Regions from separate parts of the Bradyrhizobium sp. AUGA SZCCT0177 genome, predicted to be linked through region 2. Evidence: predicted binding sites of a transcription regulator. Region 2 holds the regulator's gene; each other region holds the start of a gene.

Region 1 (5,133 bases), on a different contig from region 2:
GCTCCTCGAGCAACCCGATCCCGCGAATGTTGATCGCCCTGAGCGCGGCGGCATCGTAACCAAGCATGGCGCCCCAATCGGGATTGGCCCGCCATGTCGGGCTGTCCAGCACAAAGCCAACGCCATGGTCGCGCGCGACCGCCATATAGGCCTGGTAGTATCGCTTCAGCGTGCCCCGGCCTACCTCGCTGTCGAGCAGCACGAAGGCGGCGAAATGGGGCAGATCAATCCCTTCATGGAAGATCAGCGTCGTTTCCATGCCGCCATCGGTGAGAAAAATGCCGCCGCGGCGTTGCGGCAGGTCGTATCGATATTTTGTCATTGCAATATCTCCGTGATCGGCAAAAGGCGCTGTTGGTAGGTCCAGCGCGGCGCGCCCTGGTCTGGTGGAACTGGTGCCGCATAGTGTCGCGGTTTCCTAGGCGGCTCGTGGTGCGGCTGAATTTCGGGCCGTAAAATGCTAGGAAATCAGACGGTTGCGCGGCGCGTGCAAAATCGCGGCGCCAGTGCACGGAGTCAAAACCGTACCGCAAGTACAGTTTCTGGAGACACGCGATGGGAAAAGGCGAAGCGACGCGCGAGCGAATTCTCGAGATCGCGGAAGCGGCCGTGCTCGCGAAGGGATTTGGCGCCACATCGATCGACGAAGTGATCGCGGAGGCCGGCCTCACCAAGAGTGGCTTCTTTTATCACTTCAAGGACAAGAATGCGCTCGCGCGCGAAATGCTGCGCCGCTACGTCAAGACCAACGACCAGCTGTTCGACGACATCTTCGCACGCGGCCGGCAGCTCTCGGACGATCCGCTGCAGGCGTTCCTGATTTCGCTAAAACTGCTCGCCGAAGTGATGGCCGATCTGCCGAACGGGCATCCCGGCTGCCTGATTGCCAGCGTCTGCTATCAGGAGCGGCTGTTCGACCGCGAGGTGCGCGAGCTCACCGCACAGTCGGTGCGCGACTGGAATGCGCGCTTCCGCCACATCCTCGACGGCATCGCCGCCGTCCATCCACTGCGGGAGCCGATCGATCTCGACGATCTCGCCGACATGATGTCGTGCATTGTCGATGGTGCGATCATCATGTCGAAAACGCTGAACGATCCGAGCCGGCTGGAACGGCAGATCCTGATCTTTCGAAGCTGCGTGAAGCTGATCTTCTCAGCTCCATCGCTGTCCTGACGCAGGCTTCGACAGTTCATTTCGCAGCGGCAAGCCCCAGCGCGTCGACCATCACGCGGAAGACTTCCGTATTGTCCATCGAACCCTTGACCCGTTCGCTGCCGGGCCCGGTCGCGGTCAGGATGACGTCTTCGCCGGAATGCACGCTGGCGTTCATCATCGCCGGCAGATTGCCGGGCCGCAGTACGGCGCCGGGAACGCCCTTGTACTTTTCGTTGGCCTTGAAGGTTCCGTCATCGTCTCCCTTCATGGTCGGGTCGTTCGGGCCGTCGAGTTTGGGGCGGAAGGTCTCGTAATGGTCGGGCAGGCTGGCCGAGAAGATGGCGAGCCGCCGGCTGACGTCGACACGCGAGGGATAGCCGTCGGCATCGGGCGCCGGGTAATTCGGGAAGCCGGCCTTGTCGTAGACGCCGACGCGCTCGCGCATCGGCGCTTCCGATGTCGTGCTCATGTCGTGATTGATGGTGCCAACCAGTGCGTTGGGGTGGTTATGGTCCGGCGTCACCAGGATCAGGGTGTCGTCGCCGCGCTTGCTCGCCCAGTCGCGGGCGAGGCGCACCGCATTGTCGAGCATGATGGTGTCGTAGACGGCGCGGTCGAAGTCGAGGGCATGCGCGTATTTGTCGATCAATCCGGATTCCACCATCAAGAAGAAGCCGGCCTCGTTTTTCGACAGCACGTTCAGCGCGGCCTGGAGCTGCTCGGTCAGGTCGGGCTGCTCGGGAAATTTCTTGACGCCGCCACCCTTGAGGAATTTGCGATCCAGCGCCCCGTCCATATTTCCCGTGGCGAACAGCCCGAGCAATTGGCGCGTCTCGGGTTTGGCCGCCAACGCATTGAGTTCGCCTGCGGTCGTCGCCAGGGCATAACCGGCCTCGCGGAATCGGGCGATATAATCGATCTCGTCCTTGCGCTTGGATCCGGCCGCCGACTTCGGCAGGAAGTTCGCGCTGCCGCCGCCCAGCAACACGTCGGGCCTCGCCACGAAGAGCTGCTCGACAATCTCGTCATAGGCAGCCCGGCGGCGCGTATGCGCCACCATCGCCGCCGGCGTGGCGTCCTCGACTTCGGTGGTGGTCACGATACCGATGCTCATCTTGAGCCGGCGCTGGGCAAGGCTCGTGATGGTTTCGACCTTGGGATCGTCGAACGCGTCTCTGGTGCGGTCGGCATAGACGCCCATCGCGTTGACCGCGCTCTTGTGGCCGGTGGAATAGGCGCTGGCCGAGTTTGCCGAATCGGTGATGATCGAATCCGAGCCGGCGGTCGCCACCAGCGCCGTATGCGGCATGTCGTCCATCGCAAGCTTGCCGAGGCTCTTGCCCTCCGCAATGCCCTTGGAAAGCAGCCGCGCGCCGACGCGATGGGCGGGCGACATTCCGTCGCCGATGAACAGGATCACGTTCTTCGCCTTGCGCGGCCCGGTGTCGTAGATCATCCACGTCACCTTGCGGCTCTTCGTGCCGTCACTGACCTCGACGACGAACGGGCCGGGCTTTGCCAGCTCGACATCGCGAAGCATCAGCGCGGATTGGTCCTTGCCGTCCTCACGCTCGATAAACGTTGCGGACCGACCGAACACGGCGGCATGGTCCTCGCCGTTGACCGTTACCTTCAATTTCGACTGGTCGACCCGGTCAGGGAATTCGACCTTGAAGTCGAACCGCGCGCCGGAGAGAATTTCGGCACGGTCAATCGGATAAACTGTTTGGGCAACAACCGGCGATGCCGAGAACAGGACGGCGAGGGTGATGACGGTGACTGGCTTGATCAATCTCGGGCTCCGCGCGTGCTTGCCGGCGGGACAGCGACAGCCATTGCTCAGCAAGAAGTGAAGGTGACCAGTTCTATCCACCCCGGATGACAGCTATGTAACGGCGGGCCGCAGCGGTGCAGAGGGCGCCAAACAAAGTCCGGCCTGGCGGATTCAGCTCTTGTCGTTCCCGAGCTTGAAGATCTCGGAACCGTCCCCGCTCGATAGCAGGCCCGTGTCCGAATAAAGCTTCAGCTTGGCGCGGGTATCCGTGATGTCGAGGTTGCGCATGGTCAGCTGGCCGATACGGTCCGCCGGCGTGAACGCGGCATCTTCCACCTTCTCCATGCTCAGCCGCTCCGGCTGATAGGTCAGGTTCGGGCTTTCGGTGTTGAGCAGCGAGTAGTCGTTGCCACGGCGCAGCTCAAGCGTGACCTCGCCGGTAACGGCGCGCGCCACCCAGCGCTGGGCGGTCTCACGCAGCATCAGGGCCTGCGAATCGAACCATCGGCCCTGGTACAGCAACCGGCCGAGGCGCATGCCGCTGATCCGGTATTGCTCGATGGTGTCTTCGTTGTGAATGCCGGTGACCAGGCGCTCATAGGCGATGTGCAGCAGCGCCATGCCGGGCGCCTCATAGATGCCGCGGCTCTTGGCCTCGATGATCCGGTTCTCGATCTGGTCGCTCATGCCAAGACCGTGCCGGCCGCCGATGGCGTTGGCTTCGAGGAACAGCGCCAGCGGATCGGCGAAGGTCTGGCCGTTCAGCGCGACGGGCTGGCCCTCCGCAAAACGCACGACAACCTTTTCGGCCTTGACGGCACAGTCGTCGCGCCAGAACGGCACGCCCATGATCGGGTTGACGATCTTGATGCCGCTGTCGAGGCTTTCGAGATCCTTGGCCTCATGGGTCGCGCCCAGGATATTGCTATCGGTCGAGTAAGCCTTTTCGGCGCTCATCTTGTAGGCAAAGCCGTTGGCGGTCATGAACGCTGACATTTCCGCACGGCCGCCGAGCTCGTCGATGAACTGCTGGTCGAGCCAGGGCTTGTAGATCCGCAAGCTCGGATTGGTCAAAAGGCCGTAGCGATAGAACCGCTCGATGTCATTGCCTTTGTAGGTGGAGCCATCGCCCCAGATGTTGACGCCGTCCTCCTTCATGGCCGCGACCAGCATCGTGCCGGTCACCGCGCGACCAAGCGGCGTGGTGTTGAAATAGGTGTTGCCGCCGGTCGAGACGTGGAAGGCGCCGGACTGGATGGCGGCGATGCCTTCGTGCACCAGTTGCGTGCGGCAATCCACCAGGCGGGCTTTTTCGGCGCCGAACTCGAGCGCCTTGCGCGGAATCTCCTCGTAGTCGGCCTCGTCAGGCTGGGCGAGGTTGGCGGTATAGGCAAAGACGCGTGCGCCCTTTTGCTTCATCCACACCAGCGCCGCTGACGTGTCGAGGCCGCCCGAAAAAGCGATGCCGACTTTTTCCCCTTTGGGCAGGCTCTTCAGGATCGTGCTCATCGTGCTTCCAATCGGTCGAAATGGTGGATGTCGTGTGCGGCTTTGGGTGCGCGAATATCAAACTTTGCGCTTGTCGGCACGCCTTTAATAGCACGAGGCAGCAGCTGGCCGGGATGGCTCAGCCCGGCTGGCGCGAGCCCTTGGTCAGACGGTTCCAGGGCCGGGCCAGGCGGGCCAATGCGGTCTCGACCGCCACATCCGAGACCCGGGTCGACGGCCAGCGGTATAGCCAGCCATGGGCCAGCCAGATCACCAGAAAGCTGACGAGGCCCGCGGCCGCCACATCGGTGAAAAAATGCCCGCCAAACGCCATCCGCAGCACGCTGGTCGTGATCCCGAACAGGGTCGCCGCCGCATAGGCCAACGGCCGCCACGCCGGCGGCGTCAGCGCCGCGGGCGCGTAGGCCCAGAATGCGGTGGCTCCCTCGCCGGAGAAGAACGAGCAGTTGCGTCCGCAGGTGCCGCGCGGATCCCAATACGGCACGAACTCCTGCGGCCCATTGAACTGCGTCACCACCACCGGCCGCGGCCGGCCCCAATAGGTCTTGAAGGTGAGGTTGGTGAGAACGACCGCAGATAGCAAAATCGTGCTCAGCAGGAATACGGCGGTACGCGCGCGAATGAACATCGGCAAATCCGGCCGCACCATCTTCACCACGATGGCCGCGAGCGACGGCAATGCGAGCGCCCAC
Region 2 (5,133 bases):
CACGATCTCGGCGGCGATCGCCAGCGAATTCGCCGAGAGCGACGGCCTGCACCAGTCCGGCCTGATCCTGCTCGGCCTGCTGCTGTTCGTGCTGACGTTCTTCGTCTTGTCGGCCGCCCGGCTGATGCTGATGCGGCTGGAAAAGAAGGCGGGGAACTGAGCCATGAACCCGATTTACGCCTCCCGCCGCCGTAACGACATCATCATCCGGGGCCTCTGCGTCGGCGCCGCCTTGTTCGGCGTGACATGGCTCGCGCTGATCCTGTTCACGCTGTTCTATAACGGCCTGGCCGGCCTCAACCTGGCCGTCTTCACCCAGGACACGCCGCCGCCCGGCTCGACCGATGGCGGTCTGCGCAACGCGATCATCGGTTCGATCATCATGACTGCGATCGGGGTTGGCATCGGCGCGCCGCTCGGCATGCTGGCCGGAACCTATCTGGCCGAATACGGCAAGCATGACCGGCTCACCTCGGTGATCCGCTTCATCAACGACATCCTGCTCAGCGCGCCCTCGATCATCATCGGCCTGTTCGTCTACGGCGCCATCGTGGTGCCGATGGGCGGCTTCTCGGCCTTTGCCGGCTGTCTGGCGCTGGCCGTGATCGTGATCCCCGTGGTGGTTCGCACCACCGAGGACATGCTCGGCCTGGTGCCCAATCCGCTGCGTGAAGCGGCGTCCGCGCTGGGCCTGCCGCGCTCGCTGGTGATCAAGCGGATCGCCTATCGCGCCGCGCGAAGTGGTCTCATCACCGGCGTGCTGCTCGCCACCGCCCGCGTCGCCGGCGAAACCGCGCCGCTGCTGTTCACCGCGCTGTCGAACCAGTTCTTCAGCCTCGACCTCACCAAGACGATGGCGAACCTGCCGGTCACCATCAACAACTTCGTGCAGAGCCCCTACGAATACTGGAAGCAGCTCGCCTGGAGCGGGGCGCTGCTCATCACCCTGACCGTACTCGCCCTGAATATTGGCGCGCGCATCCTTGGCGCCGAGAGGACCGCAAAATGACCGAAGTTTCTGTATCCATGAGTGCCGTCAACGCGGGCGTTCCCCACGTGGCGCTGCCCGACGCGCCGCCGAAAGTGACCGCGCGGGGCCTGAACTTCTACTATGGCGAGCACCACGCGCTGAAGAACATCAACCTCACGCTCGGCACCCACCGCGTCACCGCCTTCATCGGGCCGTCCGGCTGCGGCAAGTCCACGCTGCTGCGGATCTTCAACCGGATGTACGACCTCTATCCGGGCCAGAAGGCGACCGGGCAATTGATGCTCGACCAGACCAACATCCTCGACCCCAAGCTCGATCTCAATCTGCTGCGCGCCCGGGTCGGCATGGTGTTCCAGAAGCCGACGCCGTTTCCGATGACGATCTACGAAAACATCGCCTTCGGCATCCGCCTTTATGAGAAGATCTCGAAATCCGAGATGGACGGCCGCGTCGAAAAGGCGTTGCGTGGCGGTGCGCTGTGGAACGAGGTCAAGGACAAGCTGAATGCATCGGGCCTCAGCCTGTCCGGCGGCCAGCAGCAGCGGCTCTGCATCGCGCGCACGGTGGCGGTGCGCCCTGAAGTGATCCTGTTCGACGAGCCCTGCTCGGCGCTGGACCCGATTTCGACCGCCAAGGTCGAGGAATTGATCACAGAATTGGCGGAGGACTACACCATCGCCATCGTGACCCATAACATGCAGCAGGCGGCGCGCGTCTCGGACAAGACCGCCTTCATGTATCTCGGTGAATTGGTCGAATTCGACGACACCAACAAGATTTTCACCTCGCCGAGCGATCGACGCACCCAGGATTACATTACCGGCCGGTTCGGCTAAGCGCACATCGCGAGGAGAAGACAATGGCTTCAGAGCATACCGCGAAGGCGTTCGACAGCGATCTTCAGGAATTGACCCGCCTGGTCGCCGAAATGGGCGGCCTTGCTGAACGCATGATCACCGAATCCGTCGATGCCTTGATCCGGCGCGACGTTGCGCTCGGAAAACGCGTCGTCGCCTCCGACGCCGAGATCGACCGCCTGCAGCACCTGATCGAGGAACGCGCGGTGCTGACGATTGCCCGCCGCCAGCCGATGGCCATCGACCTGCGCGAGATCGTCGGCGCCATGCGGGTGGCCACCGATCTGGAACGGATCGGCGACCTCGCCAAGAACATGGGCAAGCGCGTCGCGGCGCTGGAGAACGATTTCCAGCCGCTGAAACTGATCCGCGGTCTCGAACACATGACCGATCTGGTGCAGTCGCAGGTCAAGTCCGTGCTCGACGCCTACGCGTCGCACGACCTGCCGGCGGCGATGGCGGTCTGGAAGGGCGACGAGGAAGTCGACGCCATCTGCACCTCGCTGTTCCGCGAACTCCTGACCTACATGATGGAAGATCCGCGCAACATCTCGTTCTGTATCCATCTGATGTTCTGCGCCAAGAACATCGAGCGGATCGGCGACCATGCCACCAACATCGCCGAGACCGTGTTCTACATGATCGAAGGCCAGCAGATCCTCGACAAGCGCCCGAAGGGCGACATGACGAATTTCGCCACGACTGTGCCGGGAAACTAGTTACTGAACTGACAGCGGAACGAGAGACGTTTTTCGCGTATCGACAGCGCGTCAAAACACAAGAGGCTTACATAGATGAACGCACGCATTCTGGTGGTTGAAGACGAGGAAGCGCTCACCACGCTTCTGCGCTACAACCTCGATGCCGAAGGCTATGAGGTCGAAACCGTCGCCCGCGGTGACGACGCCGATACACGGTTGAAGGAGCGGGTGCCCGACCTGATCGTGCTGGACTGGATGCTGCCGGGCCTGTCCGGCATCGAACTGTGCCGCCGCTTAAGGGCGCGGCCGGAGACCAAGGCGCTGCCGATCATCATGCTGACCGCGCGCGGCGAGGAAAGCGAACGGGTGCGGGGGCTGGCGACCGGCGCCGACGACTACATCGTAAAACCCTTTTCGGTGCCGGAGCTGCTGGCGCGGGTGAAGGGCCTGTTGCGGCGGGCGAGCCCGGAGCGGCTGGCCACCGTGCTGACCTATGGCGATATCGAACTCGACCGCGAGAAGCGCCGCGTCGCGCGCTCGGGCCGTCCGATCGATCTCGGCCCCACCGAATATCGCCTGCTGGAGTTTTTCCTGGAACATCCCGGCCGCGTGTTCAGCCGCGAGCAACTGCTCGACAGCGTCTGGGGCCGCGACATCTACATCGACGAGCGTACCGTCGACGTCCATATCGGCCGCCTGCGCAAACTGCTCAACCCCGGCCGCGAACAGGACCCGATCCGCACCGTGCGCGGCGCCGGCTACGCGCTGGATGATCGGTTCGCGAAGGTGGAGTAGCCAATACTCCATCGTCGTCCCGGCGAAGGCCGGGACCCATAACCACAAGTATCGATTTTTGAAGCGAGCTGGAGCTCCAGCCAAGCCTAACCACGATCGCCTGTGGTTATGGGTCCCTGCGTTCGCAGGGACGACAGCGGATATTTTCCGCGTAGCTGATGCGCAGCTCTTACCTGGTCGGCTTCGGCGCCGGGCGGCGGCGATCGGAGGCCGGCTGATAGGCGATGCGCGAGTGATGCGCGCAATAGGGCAGGCTGCTGAGCGCCTTGCCGCCGCAGAAAAAGAATTCCGAGCTGGAGGGGTCGCCGATCGGCCAGTGGCAGGTGGCCTCGTTCAATTCGAGCAGCGTCAGCCGCTGGCTCATCGGCACCACATTGTCGTAGGCGACCGGATCCGGCTCCATCTCCACCTCGAAGGCGTGGGCCAGCGCGGTGTTACCGCGCGACACCGGGCGCGCCACCCGCATCATCTGCTGGGCGGGGCGCGCCTTGCGCTGACGCGGCGCGGCCGAGGAGGGGCTCTTGGCACGGCCGGAGAGACCCAGCCGGTGCACTTTGCCGATCACTGCATTTCGCGTCACATTTCCGAGTTCCGCGGCGATCTGGCTGGCGGAAAGTCCGCCCTCCCAGAGCTTTTTAAGCTGCTCGACGCGCTCGTCGGACCAGGTCAATACCGTCATCGCATTCTTCCCTTCGCACAGAGCCGGCCAAACCGGGGGCAGCGCTGGCGATGCCAATTCTCAAAAATCCCAGCGGGCAGAATCCCTTAGCCCTCGCCGGGCGCAAAAAAGCCGCCCGAACGTTTACGCCTTACAAAATGGACTCTAGGGGTCAGTACTTCCGCACGAGATGTCGTACCCGACAGCCCAGACGCTACAATATGGCGGGACTCTGGCGCAAGAGTCCGCGTCCGTGCGTCCACATGTTCCGGTATTTATGCATTGTAATTGGAGTTTTCCACGGCACCGGAATGCTACGGATTGCTTTATCTTGCACCGCAGGGAAGCGGTTCGAGCATGATCCGGAAAAGTGGACGCCGGTTTTCCCTCGGGACAAGCGCAAGGCGCTTGCCCGGAGATCATGCTCAAAACAAGCGGATTTCGGCGTGTTGACACGGTCCAAAGCCAGCATAGAATGCCTGTCACGTGCCGCCCCGAAAAGGCGGCACGTTTTGTTTTCGCAAGACCGGCTGTGCCGCGTTCGCGCCAATGCACGCTATGTGGCCGGTCTCTAACCGTCAGTGATAGCCATGACCAACAGCGCCCCGTCGCATCTGCTTCCCGTATTCGCGAGAGTCGATCTCGGTTTCGAACGCGGCGAAGGCGCGTGGCTGATCTCGACGTCAGGCGAGCGCTATCTCGACTTCACCTCGGGTGTGGCAGTGAATGCGCTCGGCCACTGCCATCCGCATCTGGTCGCAGCCTTGCAGGAGCAGGCCACCAAGCTCTGGCACATGTCGAACCTGTTCAGGAGTCCGGACGGCGACAAGCTTGCAGCAAGGCTGTGCGAGCAGAGCTTTGCCGATCTGGTGTTCTTCTGTAATTCCGGCGCGGAAGCGATGGAATGCGCGATCAAGGTCGCGCGCCGCTATCACGCCGCCAAGGGACATCCCGAGCGCTACCGCATCGTCACCTTCGAGGGCGCGTTCCACGGCCGCACGCTGGGCACGCTGGCGGCGACCGGCTCGGCCAAATATCTGGAAGGTTTCGGTCCGCCGCTGGACGGCTTCGACCAGGTCGCGCATGGCGATCTCGAAGCGGTGAAGAAGGTGATCGGGCCGCAGACCGCCG
Region 3 (5,133 bases), on a different contig from region 2:
CATGATCGGGCTCGAGGCCGAGAAGTCGGCGACCATCCGGCACGGCGTGCGCGCGATGGCCGCCGTCAACCAGAGCACCGTGCCCTGGTGCACCATCATCGTGCGCAACGCCTTCGGCGTCGCCGGCGTCGTGCACCAGCCGGCCAACCGCTATTCGATGCGTTACGCCTGGCCCTCGGCCTATTGGGGCTCGCTGCCGCTCGAGGGCGGCATCGAGGCCGCCTATCGCGCCGACATCGATGCCGCGGAAGACCCGGCGGCAAAGCTGAAAGAGATCGAGGACCGTCTCAACAAGCTGCGCTCGCCGTTCCGCTCGGCCGAAAAATTCTGGGTCGAGGAAGTGATCGATCCCCGCAAGACGCGCTCGCTATTGTGCGAATTCGCGCGGCTGGCTGAACGGGTCCTCACGACGGGGCCGGCGACGAACATGGCCATCAGGCCGTAGGTGGTTGCCGCGCACTCAACTCGTCATACGCGGGCTTGACCCGCGTATCCATCGCCCGCGCTAGCGGACAATCGCGATTCATTCGAAGAAAGATGGATTGCCGGGTCAAGCCCGGCAATGACGATAGTCGAGCTACGCCTCGTTCTCCCGATGCACGTCGTGGATCACAATACCCATGCCTTCGTCGGGCATCCGGATCCAGTCGCGGCGCTTCAGGGTGCGTTTGGTGTCCTCGTGGCCGCTCATCCAGTGCTCGCGCATCGAGGTGCCCGAGAATTCGTGGTCCTTGGCGTCGCCTTCATAGGCCTTCTGCTGGTAGATCAGTTGCAGGATCGCGATCTCGGGCAGATTGCCGATGCTGGCCTTGATCTGACGCTCTTCGTCGGACAGCTGATCGTCGGGAATTCGTGACAGCGCCTTGTGCAGGCGCGCTTTCAGATTGTGCGTCTTGCGGTAGACGTCGGTATTGTGGCGCGTGCGCGAGGAATACATGATGTCCTTGTGCCGGGCCATCACGTCCTGGATGTCGCGCGGCAAGGCTCCGCGGGCGCTGAACAGGTCGACCTGGAACACCAGCGAATTGAGGCTGTCCTCCTGGTCCAAGAGATGCTGCAGCGGCGTGTTCGAGACGATGCCGCCGTCCCAGAAATGGTCGGTGCCGACCTTCACCATCGGCAGGGCCGGCGGCAGCGCGCCGCTCGCCATGATGTGCTCGGGAATGATCTCGTCATGGGCGTTGTCGAAATAAATGAAATTGCCTGACAGCACGTTGACCGCGCCCACCGCAAACCGGATCCGCTTGTCGTTGATCATGTCGAAATCGACGAGCTCGAGCAGCGTCTGGCGCAGCGGCTCGGTGTCGTAATAGCTCGTCGCCGTCCGGGCGCCGGTGGCGCTGAGCCACGGGTTGGTCATGTGCGGGGTGAAGAAGCCGGGCTGGCCCAGCGACGTCGTCATGAGCGAGCTCGCGAAATTGCGCGCCTTGCGATAGATGTCGCCGTCCGGCGTGTAGTGCCAGATCTTGCGGCTGGTGATGCGGTCCCAGAAAATCTGCAAGCGTTCGAGCCGGCGCTCCGGCGGGTTGCCGGCGATGATCGCCGAATTGATCGCGCCGATCGACACTCCGCACACCCAGTCCGGCTCGATATGGGCCTCGTGCAGGGCCTGATAGACGCCGGCCTGATAGGCGCCGAGCGCGCCGCCGCCCTGCAGCACCAGCGCAACGCGGTCGCAGCGCTCCGGCCGCCAGCCGCGCGCATGGATGGTCTGTTCGAGATGTGGGGTTCGCGCGTCCATGTTCATTACTCCAAAACTGCCCGACAATTCCGCGCGCTGGTGACGCGATGATGACAAATGTGTCGATCGGCTTTTGCCGCCTCGCGTTTTGCCTGCGCCTGAAGCATTGACGTGTTCGAAAAACGGAGGCCGAAATTTGCGGTCATGACGCTGAAGGAAATCCCTCACATCCCTGTCAATTTCGGCCGCTAGCAATCGGCAGGACGATTTTCAGCAGGGGATTGCAATGCGCAGGGAAGACTTGCTCAAGTTTCCGTCGATGCCGGCCGCAGGGCCAAGCTATCCCGCCGGTCCGTATCGTTTCGTCAACCGCGAATTCCTCGTCATCACCTATGAGACCGATCCCGAACTGATCCGCGCCGGATTGCCCGAGCCGCTGGAGCCGGTCGATCAGCCGATCGTGCACTATGAATGGATCAAGATGCCGGACAGTTCCGGCTTCGGCAGCTACACCGAATCCGGGCTGGTCATCCCGGCGCGGCTGCATGGCGAGGAAGTCAATTTCGTCTCGCAAATGTATCTCGACGACGATCCGCCGATCGCAGCGGGGCGCGAAATCTGGGGCTTTCCGAAGAAATACGCCCACCCAAAACTCGAGATCGTCAAGGACACCTTCACCGGCACGCTGGAATATGCTGGCCAGCTCGTGGCGATGGGCACCATGGGCTACAAGCACGAAAGCATGGCCGGCAATGGTGAAATCACGCGCGCCACGCTGTCGAAGACGCAGATCAATCTCAAGATGATCCCGGGCGTCGATGGCCGCCTCGAGATCTGTCAGCTCGTCGCGATCAATCTCACCGACATCGTCGTCAAGGGCTCATGGATCGGGCCGGGGCGGTTGCATCTGGTGCCGCACGTCAACGCGCCGGTGGCGGATGTTCCGGTGCGCCGGGTGGTCGGCGCCCATCATTTCCTGGCCGACCTGACGTTGCCGTTCGGCCGCGTGGTTCACGACTACAACAAGGAAGTCGAACAGGCAGCGGTAACCGGTCTCGCCGCGGAGTAGGCGGCGAGAGCGATCTCTTCGGTGACATCAAACTGTAACAATAGTGCAATTGAATCGCCTGGCATGCACGAGGGCCGCTGCGGCTGAGTTCTCCTATGGCCGCTGCGCAGGGTTTGGCGGGGGCTGCTGATGTCTTCGATGGATACGTTGGCCGAGCCTGCAATAGGTGTCGGCATGCCGATAGCTGATGCCGCTTCGGCTATCCCGGATGCCGCTTCGGCTATCCCGGGACTGGTGTGGGTGTTTCGCCTGCACAGCGATGGCAGCGCCGAGCCGCTGCCGATCAACGTGCCGATCGAATTCAGCCATGACGGGCGGCTGTGGCTGCACTTTAATCTGACCGACGCAAGGGCGCGGTCGTGGCTGGCGGGTGTGGACGTGCCACTGCCGGCGCGCGAGCTGCTGCTGTCGAAAGACAATTATCAGCAACTCCACATCTCGGACCATTGCGTCTACGGCGTGTTCTCCGATCTCGTCCGCGCCATCGACACCGCGACCGAGGAAACCGGATTTCTTCGTTTCGCGATGACCGAACGCTTTCTCATCAGTGGCCGGCATCAGGCGCTTTGCGCCGTCGATGCCACCCGCCGTGTGCTGGAGAGCGGTCATCGCGTCGATACCGTCGCCGCGTTGCTGGAGAAGATCGTCGACGAGGTCGCCGATACCATGGACCGCATGGCCGACAAGATCGGCACCGCAATCGACAATATCGAGGAGCGGATTCTCGCAGGCGAGACAAGATCGGAAATGCGCGCAGCACTTGGCCGGTCGCGGCGGACCTGCGTGCGTTTGCACCGGCAGCTGGCGGGATTGCGCGTGCTGTTCCACCGGCTCGAGCAGAAGAGCGTTGAACACCTCAGCCCGGCGCTGCGGCTTCAGGCCGGAAAACTGGCGCAGCGGCTCGATGGCCTCGACCACGATATCGTCGAACTGCGCGAGCGCAGCCGCCTGCTGGAGGATGAAATACATTTCAAGATGGAGGAGGAGAGCAACCGGCACCTCCACACGCTGTCCATCGTCACGACGATGCTGCTGCCTCCGACGCTGGTGACCGGCATCTTCGGCATGAACACCAAGGGCCTGCCGCTCACCGACACCGAAACCGGATTTTTGTGGGCGGCGGCGATCATGGTTGGCGTCGCCGGTGCGGCCTATCTCGCCATGCGCCGCTCAGGCTTCTTCAAATAGAGCAGTCGGCGGCGGTATCGACACCATGTACAGCGTTCTTTCCCGCGCCGTCACCTTGCTCGCGACGGCGGCCTGTCTTGTACTCGCACCGGTCGCGTATGCCGACACCGCTCCGGCGAAGCCAAAGGAAACGCCACAGGACGCGCGCGAAGCCTTGGCGGATGCCGGCTATCAGTTCAGTCTGATCTACATCGGAGAGGGGCTCGCCAATATCTCCGGCGGCATGCGGACGGGGGCGATCTACACCGGCCGTCTCGATTTGGGCACCACGATCGATCTGGAGAAGGTGGCGGGTTGGACCGGCGCCAGCTTCCACGCCAACATGTTCCAGATCCACGGCGACGGGCTGTCCCGCAGCTATATCGGCAATCTGATGCTGGCCAGCGGCGTCGAGGCGTTGCCGGCCACGCGGCTCTACGAATTCTGGGTCGAGCAGAAGCTGCTTGGCGGCAAGCTCGCCGTCCGTGTCGGGCAGCAGGCGTCCGACATCGAGTTCATCGACAGTTCCTATGACGACATCTTCGTCAATTCGGCGCTGGGCTGGCCGGGCCATGCCGGCATCAATTTGCCGAGCGGCGGGCCGTCGCCACCACTCTCGGTGATGGGCATCAGGGTGAAAGCCGAACTCACGGACCGGCTCACGGCGTACTTCGCGCTGTTTAACGGCGACTCGGCTCCACCAGGGCCGGAAGATCCGCAGATCAAGAATCCCCACGGGCTGTTGTTTCGCGTCAGCGATCCACCGTGGTGGATCGCCCAGCTCAAATACAAAGTTGAACTTGGTGAAAGCCGGCTGCCCGGGACGATCACCGGCGGCGGCTGGTACCACATAAAGTCGTTTCCGGATCAGCGGCTCTCCGCCGATGGCCTGTCGCTGGCCGATCCCAACAGCAATGGCGAGACCGCATGGCGGCGGCGGAATCCCGGCGTGTTCATGGTCTACGAGCAGTTGTTGATGCGCGCGTCGCCGGGCTCCGACAAGGGCATCGCCTTCTTCATGCGTGCCTCGATGAGCCCGTCGGACCGCAACCTGGTCAGCGCCTATATCGATGGCGGCTTCCTGTTCACCGGCTTCAGCGCGCAGCGCCCGAACGACAGGTTCGGGATCGCCGCGACCTATGCGCGGATCTCCGATCGCGCCCGCGCGCTCGACCGCGACACGCAGATCTTTACCGGCACGCCGTACCCGGTGCGC

Evidence for each region. Region 2 encodes PhoB, which activates phosphate uptake and scavenging genes when phosphate is short. Its sites were predicted from a motif close to TGTCATNNANCTGTCAT; they were not measured.
Region 1: a site for PhoB is predicted at 3,037-3,053, ahead of JQ597_RS27760 (alkaline phosphatase). Genes of this name have one in related genera too.
Region 3: a site for PhoB is predicted at 1,781-1,797, ahead of JQ597_RS14535 (acetoacetate decarboxylase). Genes of this name have one in related genera too.

What each region holds. Positions count from the first base shown of each region.
Region 1 covers NZ_JAFCMA010000027.1:105,114-110,246, reverse strand. Annotated here, with positions in the region: gene JQ597_RS27770 (homocysteine S-methyltransferase family protein) at 1-322, opposite strand, end outside; gene JQ597_RS27765 (TetR/AcrR family transcriptional regulator) at 556-1,176, shown strand; gene JQ597_RS27760 (alkaline phosphatase) at 1,193-2,950, opposite strand; gene argG (argininosuccinate synthase) at 3,104-4,441, opposite strand; gene JQ597_RS27750 (phosphatase PAP2 family protein) at 4,560-5,133, opposite strand, start outside.
Region 2 covers NZ_JAFCMA010000022.1:132,216-137,348, forward strand. Annotated here, with positions in the region: gene pstC (phosphate ABC transporter permease subunit PstC) at 1-160, shown strand, start outside; gene pstA (phosphate ABC transporter permease PstA) at 164-1,009, shown strand; gene pstB (phosphate ABC transporter ATP-binding protein PstB) at 1,006-1,827, shown strand; gene phoU (phosphate signaling complex protein PhoU) at 1,851-2,567, shown strand; gene phoB (phosphate regulon transcriptional regulator PhoB) at 2,643-3,344, shown strand; gene JQ597_RS24765 (GcrA family cell cycle regulator) at 3,514-4,023, opposite strand; gene JQ597_RS24770 (aspartate aminotransferase family protein) at 4,593-5,133, shown strand, end outside.
Region 3 covers NZ_JAFCMA010000010.1:214,718-219,850, reverse strand. Annotated here, with positions in the region: gene JQ597_RS14545 (acyl-CoA carboxylase subunit beta) at 1-445, shown strand, start outside; gene JQ597_RS14540 (patatin-like phospholipase family protein) at 578-1,741, opposite strand; gene JQ597_RS14535 (acetoacetate decarboxylase) at 1,968-2,750, shown strand; gene JQ597_RS14530 (transporter) at 2,880-3,938, shown strand; gene JQ597_RS14525 (carbohydrate porin) at 3,964-5,133, shown strand, end outside.